3 regions of the Arthrobacter sp. SLBN-122 genome follow, and region 2 is predicted to be linked to each of the others. Evidence: predicted binding sites of a transcription regulator. Region 2 holds the regulator's gene; each other region holds the start of a gene.

Region 1 (4,398 bases), 650 kb from region 2:
GTTGGTGGCCGCGGAACCGTCCGGGAACAGCACCGTGGGGACCGTGCGGTTGCCGCCGTTCAGCTGCTCCACGAGGTCGGCCGTGCCTTCCACCTCTTCGATGTTGATTTCCGTGTAGCCGATGCCCTGCGCATCCAGCTGCTTCTTGAGCCGGTTGCAGTAGCCGCACCAGGTGGTGGAGAACATGGTGATGGTGCCGGATTCGGGAGTGAAGTCCACAGGGAGCTCCTAAACGTCGCTTGAAAGGTTTCCTTACCGTCAACCGTAGCGCGGCCGGCGGTATTCCCCGGCGTTAAAGGCCCGGCGGTGGCGTTGGATGACAGTTTGTGGCGGGCGGTGGCAAGCTGGTGCCATGTGTGGACGCTACGTAATGGCACGTGCTGTGGGGGACCTCCTGGCCGAATTCGATGCCGAGCTGGAGAACGAGGTCAACATTCCGCCGTCGTGGAATGTGGCCCCCACCGATGCAGTACCCATCGTGCTGGAGCGCCTGGTTGATGACAGTGCCGCGCCCCGGCAGGTACGCCAGCTCCACGTTGCACGCTGGGGCCTGGTCCCGTCCTGGGCCAAGGATCCCGGCATCGGCTCCCGCATGATCAACGCCCGCAGCGAATCGGTGCTGGAAAAGCCGGCGTTCCGGAAGGCGGTCCAGTCCCGGCGCTGCGCCGTCCCGGCCGACGGCTACTACGAATGGAAGCAGGGCCCGGGAAAGTCGAAGCAGCCCTACTACGTGCACCCGGGCCAGGACCAGGGGGTGGTTTTTGCAGGACTTTATGAGTGGTGGAAGGACCCGTCCGTTCCCGAAGGGGATCCGGGCCGCTGGCTGCTCTCAACATCCATCCTCACGGCAGACACGCCACCGCCGGGCTCGGAGTCCACCATCTTCGGGAAGCTGACGGAGCTGCACGACCGCGTCCCCCTGCCCATGGACAGGGACACCATGGAAGCCTGGCTGGACCCGCAGGCGGATGACGCCGCCGGGCTCGTGGACCTGGTGCGGTCCGGGGTCAAGAATGCCACCGCCGACTGGACCGTGGATTCCGTCGGCAAGGAAGTGGGGAACGTCCGGAACAACGGCCCGGAACTGATCCGCCCGGTCGAAGCCCTGTTCTAGCAGCCGCCGCCGATGGCGCGGCGGGCCTCAGACGGTGACCCGGCCGGCGTCGTCCACTCCCCAGGTGGGGTTGTACGCCACCTCCCAGCGGAATCCGTCGGGGTCGGCGAAGTAGCCCGTGTAGCCGCCCCACGGCTTGGTGACCGGTTCCGCAATGATTGCAGCGCCTGCCTTCGCGGCTTCCGCCATGACCCTGTCCACCTCCCCGGGGCTTCCCACGTTGTGGCTGAGGGTGATGGAGGGGACGCCTGCGGGCGGGCCGGTGACTGCTTCGGCCTGCATCTGGCGTACGTCCCAAAGGGAGAGCACCAGGCCGTGGTTTACCTGGATGAACACCACCTCCCCGGCAACCTCCCGGTGGACCGGCCAGCCGAGCCCGTCAACGTAGAAGGCGCGCGATTGCGGAACATTGCGGACTCCGAGGGAGATAAAGTCGACTCTGGGCTCCATGCTTCGATACTGTCAGATGATGGCGACAATTCAAGGAAACGATAGGGATGCCCGGGCCGACAAGGAACAGCTCGCTGCCGTTCGGGTTGCCGTTGACGAGGTGGATGAACAGATTGTCACCCTCATCGCCCGCCGCGAACGGCTGATCAGGATCGCCGGGACGCTCAAGGGCGACGACGCCGAAGTGCGTGCCCCGGGCCGGGTGGAGCGGATCATTGAGCATGTCCGGTCCGCCGCGGAGAAAAAGGACATCGATCCGGACATCGTGGAATCAACCTACCGGGCAATGATCTCCGCGTTCATTGAACTTGAACTGCGGATCCACAACAAGAACAGCTGACATGCAGGATGGGGTGGAGGAGCCCTAAAGGGTTTCCTCCACCGGCACCCCGTGCTGGAACTCCCGTCCGTCCGCCTCGCTGAAGGCCGACAGGACATGCCCCTGCCCAAGCCCGTTCAAGGCAGTGAGGGGAAAGCTTCCAGTGATGCTGTTCTCCGAGTGGGACACTCCGGACAGGTCGTAGTCTTCCTCGATTCCCTGGTCCCGGTTGAACGAGTAGCAGGCAATTGCCTCCCCGTTCATGAATTCAATGCACAGCCGGCGTTGCATTGAATAGTCCGGCGAGGCTCCCATCAGGCCAACCACGTAAGCGCCGGAATCCGGGATGGCGCCGTCGATATCGAACCGTGCGACGAGGGTGGAGTCCTGCGTCTTGATGCTTGCCTGCTTCAGGAGTGCGTCATCGGTACTCATGCCATCATCCTGCTACCTGCCGCACGCTCCGTCCACCCCCGCCTATGTTTTGCCGGCCTCCCGGCGTAGACTGGATTTATTCGAATACATATTCGAATCCTTGTGAGGAAGTACGGTCCGGGAGGCGCGCGTGGGCATGTTCAGCGAGTCCGTTGACGTGGTGTGTTCCGCTGCCGGGCAGCCTGAATCCTTGACCTGGTCAGGAAAGCCGTATCTCGTCTGCGCCGAACCCGTCCGGTGGTATGAACGCCGGCAGTGGTGGGCGGAGGATACCCGGGCTCCGCTGGGAAGCGGGCCAGGCGTCGTGGACCACGAAATCTGGCGGGTCCAGGTGCAGCCTGCGCCGGCGTCCTTTCCGTTGGGTTCAGGGGAAGGCGCAGAACCGCTCACCCTTGACCTGACCCGCCATATCCGCAGTGGCCGTTGGCGGCTGCTGCGGATCCATGACGCCCTTCGCCCAAAACAGCATGACCACAGAACAGCCTGAACCCTGAACAGCATGAGCTTTACCCACCTCCACGTTTCCACGGCATTCAGTGCCCACTACGGCGTCTCCTGGCCTGAAGAGCTGGCAATGGCGGCCGCGGCCGACGGCGCAACCGCCCTGGCCTGCACCGACCGGGACGGACTGTACGGCACCATCAAGCACCTCAAGGCATGCATGGCTGCGGGCATCGACCCCATCGTGGGGGTGGACCTTGCAGTTTTTGACGACGACGGCGATCACCGCACGCAGGTAGCCGGCAGGGTGGTGGTGCTTGCACGCGGCAACAACCACGGTGCCGGGTACCGTGCGCTGTGCCGGCTGGTATCCGATGCCCACGCCAGGACCTCAGGTAAAGCCGGTGGCGCCGTGCCGGCCGCCGTCATCCGCGCTGAACTCGCCTCCCGAACCCTTGATCCCCAAACCCTCAAGCCGGTGCTGACTGTCCTGGTAGGACCGGATTCCGACGTCGGACGGGCCATGGGAGGCCGCCGTTACCTGCGCCCCCGGACCCTGTTCAGGCAGTGGCTGGATGCCATGCCCGCAGGAACTGTCGTGGCGGAAATCGTCTCCCAGCTCAGCGCTCCGGGGACTCCGTTCAGCACCGCCCATGCAGTCCGCATGCTCAGGCTCGCCGAGGAACACCGCGTACCCGCAATCCTCACCAATGCCGTCAGGTACTGCGCCGCAGACGGCGCACCAACCGCCGATGTCCTGGACTCTGCCAGGACCCTGAAGTCCCTTCCGGAACTGGCAGGGGAACCCCTCCTGCAACCCACCGGGCAGGGCTGGCTGAAAACCCCGGAACAGATGCTGGGGCTGGGAAAGGAAATCATTTCCGCTGCCGGGTATGGCGCCGCTGACCTTAAGCAGCTGATGGCTCAGACAGAGGCGCTCGCCGACCTCTGCCGGATAAATCCAGGCACCGATATGGGGTGGAAGCAGCCGGTGGTTCCTGAAGCCTCAGTGATTGGCATCAGCCAGGACCCGCACTCTGAACTGATCCAGCGCTGCCATGCAGGGATCGGCAGGCGGTTCCCGGGGATCACCGGTAAACAGGAGCAGGAGATGCTGTCCCGGCTGGAGCATGAGCTCGGCATCATCAACAACCTCGGTTTCTCCTCCTATTTCCTCACGGTGGCGGAGGTGTCCCGGATGATCCAGGACATGGGGGTCAGGGCGGCCGCCAGGGGATCCGGTGCCTCCAGCCTGGTCAATTACCTGATCGAGGTCAGCCATGTGAATCCCCTCCAGCACGACCTGATTTTCGAACGTTTCCTCTCCAACGACCGCGCCACGCTGCCGGACATAGACATCGATGTCGAGAGCGCCGAACGCCACAATGTGTACCGCAGGATCTTCGACCGGTTCGGTTCCGAGCGGGTCACCCTGATGAGCATGCAAAACGGGTACAGGGCGCGGGGTGCGGTCCGCGACGCCGGGCTGGCGCTGGGGATGGACGACGGCGAGGTGGGGGAGATCGCCAAGCAGTTGTGGCGCTTTTCCGCCCGGAAGTTCCGTGAAGCCCTGCAGGAGAAACCCGAACTCCGTGAGTTCGCCGGAAGGGTGGAGCAGCGCGACACTGACGGGAACCAG
Region 2 (4,398 bases):
TTCAGCGAGCTGGCGCGGCAGGACGCAGCCGAGGCAGACGTGGTGGTGACCAACCATGCCATGCTTGCCGTCAGCGCCTTCGAAGGGCTTGCAGTCCTGCCCGAGTATGACGTCGTGGTGGTGGACGAAGCCCACGAACTCCAGGACCGGGTTACCGGAGCCGTGTCCGGGCAGCTGTCTGTGGCCATGGTCCACGCTGCCGCGTCCGGCGCCCGCAAACATACCGCCATTACCGTCGATGCCTTGAACGCCGCAGCCGACAATCTTGAGCTGGCCCTTGCCGGCGCGCCGAACGGCCTGCTCCCCAACGGCCTGAATGATGAACAGCTGGACTGCATCGACCAGCTTCGGGAGGCGTGCCGCGCCGCATTGTCGGATTCCAAAGGGGACAGCAACACCACTGCCGATGGCGGCCGGCAGCTGGCGCGGTCCCGGCTCATGCTCATCCTGGAACTGTGCGAGCGTCTGATCGCTGCCAGGGAAAACCGGGAAGTCGTCTGGTTTTCCCGTGCCGGCACCTTCGACCCAGGCCAGGGATACACGCAGCCTGACGACAACGCGCCGGTGCTGATCAACATCGCACCGCTTTCCGTTGCTGGAAGGTTGCGGGAAGGGCTCTTCGCCGGGCACACCGTCGTCTTGACGTCCGCGACGCTGGCGATTGGTTCCGCTTTCGAGCCAGCTGCCGGTGGACTGGGCCTCATCGGGGAGGGCGCACCCAGCTGGACGGGCGTGGACGTGGGCTCTCCCTTCGATTACCCCAAGCAGGGCATCCTCTATGTGGCCGGCCACCTGCCAAAACCCGCCCGCGGCGTTTCCCCCGAGGCGCTGGAGGAACTGGAGGCGCTTATCAAAGCGTCGGGCGGCGGTGCTCTGTGCCTGTTTTCATCGCGCCGGGCGGCCGAAGAGGCCGCCGACGCCCTCCGGCCCAAGCTCGACGTGACTGTCCTCTGCCAGGGCGAATCCACCATGACTGCCCTGGTCAAGCAGTTCGCCGACGAACCGGACACCTGCCTTTTCGGGACGATGTCCCTGTGGCAGGGGGTTGATGTTCCGGGAGGCTCCTGCCGCCTTGTAGTGATCGACCGCATACCGTTCCCGAGGCCGGACGATCCGCTGATGACGGCGCGTTCACGTGCCGTGGCGCAGGCCGGCGGGAACGGCTTCATGTCGGTGTCGGCCACGCACGCCGCCATCCGGCTGGCCCAGGGCGCCGGCCGGCTGATCCGGTCCACCGGAGACAAAGGTGTGGTGGCCGTTCTGGATTCCCGGCTGGCCACTGAACGCTATGCCGGCTTCCTGCGGGGAGCGCTCCCGCCGTTCTGGGCCACCACGGACCGCAGCAAGGCGCTGGCCGCGTTGACCAGGCTTGGAGCGGACGCGGCCAGATAGTTGACGCCCAGGGACAACTCCCCAGTAAACGTCCGGACCGCTGGCCAAAGATGAAGGTGGCCGGTGGATCCTTGGCTAAAGGAAACGGCTAAAGGGAACGCAGGACCGAGACCACTTTGCCCATGATGGTGGCGTGGTCTCCCAGGATGGGTTCGTACTGGGTGTTCTGGGGGAGCAGCCAGGTGTGGCCGTCGCGCTGGCGGAACGTCTTGACGGTTGCCTCGTCATCGAGCAGGGCCGCAACGATGTCCCCGTTGGCAGCGTCCGCCTGGCGCCTCACCACCACCCAGTCACCGTCACAGATGGCCGCGTCCACCATGGAATCGCCCGCCACCCTGAGCATGAACAGTTCACCCTGGCCAACGAGCTGGCGGGGGAGCGGCATGACGTCCTCGACGAGTTGCTCGGCAAGGATGGGGCCGCCGGCAGCAATCCGGCCAACCAGCGGAACCATGGCCGTATCAAGAGCGGTGGGCAGTTCCGTCACCGTGGCTCCGCTGCCCTGGGCCTGAGGTGCAGGAGATGTGCCTGCTGCCTTGCCGCCGCCGCCGTCCAGCGTGAGGGGCATCAGGACTTCCATGGCGCGCGGCCGCTTGGGGTCGCGCCGCAGGTAACCCAGCTTTTCCAGTTGCGAGAGCTGGTGGGTCACGCTGGAGAGGCTCGCGAGGCCCACGGTGTCGCCGATTTCGCGCATGGAGGGCGGGTACCCGTTTTCATTGACTGAGCGCTGGATTGTTTCGAGGATCTTCTTCTGCCGCGGCGTCAAACCCTTTGCCGTCTTCTTCGATTGCGGGGCGGTCCTGCCCCCGGCGGCTGCTGCTGCCATATTCGCCAATGCCTTTCGCTTGCCGCCGGATCTTCCAGGAGCACTGTTGCCCAGCACCCCCTGAAGGACTGCCACTGTCATTGTCAGACCCTGCTGTTCAACTTCAGTGGTGGTTGTTCTGTGATTTCAAAGCTAGGCCAGCCACATGGGTTTTTCAAACATTTGTTCTAGCGAGTCTCGACATTATTCGTTGATAGGTGCTAAAACTAAACAAGCAAAGTTCGAACATGTGTTCTAACCAGTGCATGCCCTATTCGAAGACGTAGCCGGAAGAAGTTAAGTGGCGCGGAATGAATCGAGGGGCGGTTGGCTGGGCGGACACCCGGGCAGCACGGCAGGTCCAGGAGGGCTCAGTTCATGTCAGCTATATCTCTTCACCAGGTTTCACTCCCGCAGGCGGTTTCCCTGCAGGGGCGGAAGACTTCAAAGCGCTCGATTTCGTCAAGCAGCGCCCGCCCCTCAGCAGCACCTTTGCGGCTCACACGACGGGGGCAGGTCGTCCTGATCGGAGTTCCGCTTGTGCTACTCGCCGTCCTCCTGATGTCCCTGGCCGGACTCTTCAACTCGCCGGCCAAGGCTTCCGATTCCGCTGCGGACCTGGCCGTGACGCCCACGGTTACGGTAACGGTGCAGGGCGGGCAGTCGCTGTGGTCCATTGCCGGGGCCGTTGCTCCAGACCGGGATGCCCGGGACGTGGTGGCAGATATCGTCCAGCTCAACAACCTTTCCGCCGGCGCCGTCCTGCCTGGTCAGCAACTGTTCGTCCCTACGCGCTAAGGGGATGCGGGCGTCAGTCCTGGTAGAAACCCGGGCAATTGCCCGCCACGCCCTTGGCGAACAGCACCCGTCACATTTTCCGGTGGTTGTCCCGGCAACTAAACTGTTCAGGTGAACGACCAGCTAGAACGTCTGAACCGGCTTCCCCTCCGCAGCAATCTTCGTGGGCTGACCCCTTACGGGGCACCCCAACTGGACGTCCCCATCCTGCTGAATGTCAATGAGAACACTCATGGTGTTCCGGCGGACGTGCGTGCCGCCATCAGCGCCGCCGTCACGGAGGCTGCTGCAGGGCTCAACCGCTATCCTGACCGCGAGTTCACCGAACTGCGGAAAGCATTGGCGGAATACCTGGGGCACGGGCTTGACGAAACCAACCTTTGGGCAGCCAATGGCTCCAACGAGGTGCTGCAGCAGATCCTGCAGGCTTTTGGCGGGCCGGGACGCACCGCCCTCGGCTTCCCGCCCACGTACTCCATGTACCCTCTGCTGGCCAGCGGAACGGACACCGAGTACATCACGGGTCAACGTGCGGAAGGCTATGACCTTAGCGCAGAGTCCGCCGCCCGGCAGGTCAAGGAACTGCAGCCGAACATCGTCTTCCTCTGCTCGCCCAACAATCCCACCGGAACCGGCTTGGGACTGGACGTCGTGGAGGCTGTCTACGAGGCTGGCGAGGCAAGCCAGGCCATTGTGATCGTGGATGAGGCCTACCACGAGTTCGCCCACGACGGGACTCCCAGCGCCCTGACCCTGTTGCCCGGACGGGAGCGGCTCATCGTTTCCCGGACCATGAGCAAGGCCTTCGCACTGGCCGGCGCCCGGCTTGGCTACATGGCGGCCGCCCCGGAGGTCACCGACGCGCTGCGGCTGGTGCGCCTGCCGTACCACCTGTCCGCGATCACCCAGGCAACGGCCCTGGCCGCCCTCCAACACCGTGAAGCGCTGATGGCTGATGTCCAGGATATCAAGGAGCAGCGCGACCGGATCGTGACGGAACTGACCCGGATGGGCCTCGCCCCGGCCGCGTCGGACTCCAACTACGTGTTTTTCGGGGGCCTGGAAAACCCGCACCAGGTCTGGCAGGAGCTCTTGGATGCGGGCGTCCTCATCCGCGACGTGGGAATCCCCGGCCACCTTCGGGTCACGGCAGGCACTGAGGCGGAAACCACAGCCTTCCTTACGTCCCTGGAGCGCATCCTTGCGGGCCAGGCCGCGCTTCCCGCCTAGACTTGATACAGCGGCGCTGGACGCCTTGAACCTCTTCCTCTCGCACAAAGGATCCTCACCATGAGTCCCACCGGATCGAATACGGCTGCGGCCCGGACCGCCCGCATGGAGCGTGCCACCAGCGAGTCCTCCGTACTCGTGGAGATCAACCTCGACGGCACCGGCGTATCGGA
Region 3 (4,398 bases), 2.8 Mb from region 2:
GAACGAGATGGCTATCATTCGCAGGGTCAGGTGCTCCCGCCGGTTCGGGTCCTTGGCCGAGAACTGCCAGGACAGCGCCAGTGCGGAGGCTACCTCGATCACCGAATCCAGGCCGAAACCGATCAGGGCGGAGGAATCGGCCACGCCGCCCGCCCACAGCGCCACGATGGCCTCGATGACGTTGTAGGTGATGGTGGCTGCCGCGAAGAGCCTGATCCGGCGGCTCAGCACCTGCCGGCGCTCGGTGGTGGGGGAGTGGAGTGTGCCGGTCATGCGAAGCACTCCCCGTCCGGGGCGCAGCAGGCCGGGTCCACCGCGAGGACAACGTTGATCAGGTCCTTGATGGCGTGGCCGATCCGGTCATCCGCCAGCTCATAGCGGCTCCGCCGCCCGTCCGGAACCGCCACCACCAGCCCACAGCCACGCAGGCAGGTCAGGTGGTTGGACATGCTTTGCCGGGACACCCCCAGGCTGTCCGCGAGGTCGGAGGGATAGGACGGGGCTTCCGCGAGTGCCAGCAGCACGCGGGCGCGGGTGGGGTCCGACACGGCGTAGCCGAAGCGGGCCAGCACCGGGGCGTGGGTGAGGGTCTGCATGGGTCTAAAGTACAGCGTCTGATGTATTCAGGCGAAGATGAATCGTTGTGGTGGTGCCTGCGACAACCCTCGGGGCAAGTCGCTTCGGACGCCCGCTACGGTCAAGACTTCTTTCGGGATGTGGTTCGGTGGCTCGTAGTCTTGAGTCCCAGCACCCGTTTGAGGGTAGTAGAAATGGGACCGATGAACCCTTGGCTCCCCTTCTTGGAAGTCCCCGCCTTTGGCTCTGTTGGAAGAAGCTGTTTCAGGGTTACCTCCAGAATTTCTACCTGCTCTCCAAGCAGCAGGGGAACGTCGTGGATGAATGCATCCAGTTCCAAGGCATCCGCTGTCCCTCCCCGTGCGCGGTACTGGTGCCAGAGATATTCAACGGACAGGTCTCCTGACTCAATCAAGGTCAGTGCTGCTGGGCGAGGATCGGAATAGATCATGTGGGCCTCCGGATGACATCAAGCCGAGACTTGATGCGCTTCTCCTCAATCGACTGTGGGAGCTTGTTGCAGATCATGCGTCCCTGGTGCATGAGTGTCAGGGAGAGCCGCTCCCTTCAGTTTCTGCTTTGATTGAATTCAGTGTCCGGCTCAGCACAATCCCCAGCCTGGTCACGCAGAAGATGACCAGGGCCGTGCCTGTTGCCACGAAAACGATGGTGACCCCTGTCCAGCCTTCCTGTTGCAACCGCAGCAGGGTTGGTACCAGCAGGCACAGGCCGAGGATGAAGCCGTACCAAGGCAGAATCCAGCCCTCGTGGCCGGCAGATGACGTTGTGCTCATGCTTCCACCTTTCCAAGGGCGGGCGTCCACGGAGCTTCCTCGAATGGCGAGACGGGTGGCCGCTGAAAGAGCCACCCGCCCCGTTTAGCGGCTGGGGAGTCTGGGCCAGCGGCCGAATTCTTCAAAACCTTACAAATCCATATCTTGTGACATATGCCACTTTTCGTGTCTTAAACGTAATGGTAAGCATACTGACCAGTCAACGGTGCAAACGAAACAAAGTCTCGGGAAAAACTATGGCTGTCGACCGATGGGCAACGCTTCCTGCCGGGATGGCCAGCTCCACCTGAACGACACAACAACGCAGCCCTGACCGGACATCCTGCCCCGGAATAGCGCCCTTGGATACCTGTTCGAGTGATTGTCAGACCCCCTTGTCATGATGGGTTTATGGGGAAAGCGGCGGTGGTGAGGGCGTTTGAGGACATCAAGGCTGCCCTCGCCGTGCTTCATGCGGAGGTTGATGGGGCGGGTTTGGAGCCGTTTTCGGCCGATGATCCGTTGGCGGGGTTGGCGGATGGGTGCCTGGATATTCTGGCTGGGTCCCGGCAGGTCGGGGCGGGGATCGCGGGGCTTAAGGCGAAGGCCGCGGTGCGGTACGCGGACAGCGCCTGGGCTGTTGCGGGGCCGGATGTGCCGGTGGTGGCGCAGGAGATGGCGGTCGCGGCGGAGATCGGGTGCGTGCTGGCGTTGGGTCCGCGGGCTGCGGGGTCTTTCCTTGCCACGTCCCAGGCCGTAACAGCCAGGTTGCCGCTGACCCTGGCGGGGTTGCAGGCCGGGGTGATCTCGTGGCAGCACGCCGTGGCCATGGCCGATGAGACGGCCAGCCTTGATCCTGCGGGGGCGGCGGCGTTGGAGGCGCATTTCCTGGACCCTGACGTACTTGACGCGGCCCGGGGGTGCCCGGTGGGGCAGATGCCGGCGCACCGGTTCAAGGCCAAGGCCCGGCTGTGGCGGGAACGCCACCACGCCGAAAGCATAGAGAAGCGGCACGCGAAGGGGGTGGCGGACCGGCGGGTGGAGTTCCGGCCGGACAAGGACGGGATGGCCTGGCTCAGCGCGTGCCTGCCCGCGGACCAGGCCTTGGCGGGCTGGAACCGGCTCACCGCTGTTTCCCGCGGCATGCATGGCCCTAACGAGTCCCGCACCATGCCCCAGCTGCGTGCCGATACCTTTGCCGAAGCGATCCTGAGTGGTGGGCTGGGCACGGGCGGTGACACCAGTGGCAACATGAGCGGGAGCGGTGCCAGAATGACGGGCAGCGTTGTTGGGACCAATGGGAGCGACGGCGGGAGTGACGGCGCCGGGCGGGAACACCTGTCGACGCCGATCCGGGCGCAGGTTCTGGTGACGGTCCCGGTGTTCGCGCTGATGGGGGTGACGGAGGAGCCGGCGGTCCTGGACGGGTACGGGCCCATCCCGGCGTCCATGGCACGGCGGCTCGTCGCGGACGGCGCCGATTCCTTCCACCGGGTCCTGGTGGACCCGCGCGACGGTGCACCGCTGGAGATCGGCAGGACCAGCTACCGAATCACGAAAGCGATGCGGGCCTGGCTGCGGATGCGGGACGGCAAGTGCCCGTTCCCGGGCTGCAGCAACAACTCCCTGGACAACGAGGCCGACCACATCCTCGCCTGGCACCAAGGCGGCACCACCGGGATCAGCAACCTGGGACAGCCCTGCCCAAAACACCACAAACTCCGGCACACCACACGTTGGAAACCCACCGCGGCCAGCAAGACCGAACCACCCGGCTGGACCTCACCCACCGGTCGCCGCTACGCCAGCGAACATCAGGACTGGGAGCCACCAAACTGGCCACAACACATGCGGCCTGCGTTCAAGCTACTGCCGGGATCAGTCGCGGGCTCTGCGGATTTTAGCCACGTACTTCATTCACCGGCAGAAGAGGGCCTGGCACGGTTCCTTCATGCCCCGCCCGGTTGACCAACTACCCCAGCGGGTTGGCGGACTGGCAAGTCTGGTCGCTGCCCGTCTGGGCCACCACGCCACCGGGGGAGTCGGGGGACGACGGCGGCGCGGCCGGTTTGGTGCCCGTGGCAAAGTCAGTGCCCGCATACAGTTGCACGCCCACGATGTTCGCCACCTGCTGGATGCTGCCTGCCGGCAGGCCGAACAGGGCCGCCACGTCCGCCGCGACGTCCTCGAACCCGGCCGAGTAGTAGACCATGGTCTTGTCCTGCGCCTGGGCCTGAAGCTTGGCCAGGTTGGTGAAGCCTGCATCCGAGAGCAGGCCGGCGATGGCGTTGCTCCGGCCTGTCACACCGGTGCCGTTGGCAATGGAAACGGGCTGCAGTGACTTGTCGTAGGCGGGCGCCGCGGGAGTGGCGGGCGTCTCGGTGGGGGCGGTCGGGACAGGCTGGCTCAGGTCAGGGCTGTTGCGCAGCGCCGTGAAGAAGTTGGAGGCCGCCGGTTCATCCAGGGCCAGCCGGTTGGGGTCCTCCGGCGCCGGCATGGTGGGTGCGGTAATGAAGTTGATGCTGGCCGGATCGATGTTCTTCAGCCGGTTGGCGATGGTCAGCAGCGACGGGACGGAGGACAGCCCCGAGTCGACCGTCAGGTTCCTGGTGATGGTATCGGCGATAGTGAGGGTCTTCTGCGGGTTGCCCAGGGTGCCCTCGGACTTGAGCTTGCGGCTGAGCGAGGCCAGGAAGCCCTGCTGGGCCTGGATGCGCCCCAGGTCCCCGCCGTTGGCGAAGGCGTGCCGGGTGCGCAGGAACGCCAGTGCCTGTTCGCCTTGCACCTGCGAAGTGCCGGCAGGCAGGTTCAGTCCGCTGTCAGGATCGTGCACGGCGTCGCTGACGCAGACCTCCACGCCGCCCACGGCATTGGACAGTTCCTTCACGGCGTTGAAATCGGCCATCATGAAGTGGTCCACTTCCAGGCCGGTCAGCTTGTTCACGGTGTCCACGGCGCAGCCGACGCCAGCCTGTGCCATGGCGCTGTTGATCATCACGTCCTGTTGCGCGGGATATGACTGGTTGGTTTTGGGGTCCTTGCATTTGGG

The links. Region 2 encodes LexA, which represses DNA repair genes until DNA is damaged. Its sites were predicted from a motif close to TCGAACANNTGTTCGA; they were not measured.
Region 1: the regulator LexA is predicted to act here: its motif matches at 2,399-2,414, upstream of FBY36_RS19375 (DUF6504 family protein).
Region 3: the regulator LexA is predicted to act here: its motif matches at 1,712-1,727, upstream of FBY36_RS03655 (HNH endonuclease signature motif containing protein).

What each region holds. Positions count from the first base shown of each region.
Region 1 is NZ_VFMS01000001.1:4,226,569-4,230,966, reverse strand. Features, by position in the region: gene FBY36_RS19400 (mycoredoxin) at 1-219, opposite strand, end outside; gene FBY36_RS19395 (SOS response-associated peptidase) at 353-1,114, shown strand; gene FBY36_RS19390 (VOC family protein) at 1,142-1,564, opposite strand; gene FBY36_RS19385 (chorismate mutase) at 1,581-1,904, shown strand; gene FBY36_RS19380 (hypothetical protein) at 1,929-2,318, opposite strand; gene FBY36_RS19375 (DUF6504 family protein) at 2,449-2,805, shown strand; gene FBY36_RS19370 (DNA polymerase III subunit alpha) at 2,818-4,398, shown strand, end outside.
Region 2 is NZ_VFMS01000001.1:3,573,515-3,577,912, forward strand. Features, by position in the region: gene FBY36_RS16450 (ATP-dependent DNA helicase) at 1-1,392, shown strand, start outside; gene lexA (transcriptional repressor LexA) at 1,481-2,218, opposite strand; gene FBY36_RS16460 (LysM peptidoglycan-binding domain-containing protein) at 2,654-2,995, shown strand; gene FBY36_RS16465 (histidinol-phosphate transaminase) at 3,107-4,225, shown strand; gene hisB (imidazoleglycerol-phosphate dehydratase HisB) at 4,286-4,398, shown strand, end outside.
Region 3 is NZ_VFMS01000001.1:783,303-787,700, reverse strand. Features, by position in the region: gene FBY36_RS03675 (cation diffusion facilitator family transporter) at 1-273, opposite strand, end outside; gene FBY36_RS03670 (ArsR/SmtB family transcription factor) at 270-596, opposite strand; gene FBY36_RS03665 (hypothetical protein) at 698-1,027, opposite strand; gene FBY36_RS03660 (hypothetical protein) at 1,125-1,370, opposite strand; gene FBY36_RS03655 (HNH endonuclease signature motif containing protein) at 1,761-3,317, shown strand; gene FBY36_RS03650 (LCP family protein) at 3,322-4,398, opposite strand, start outside.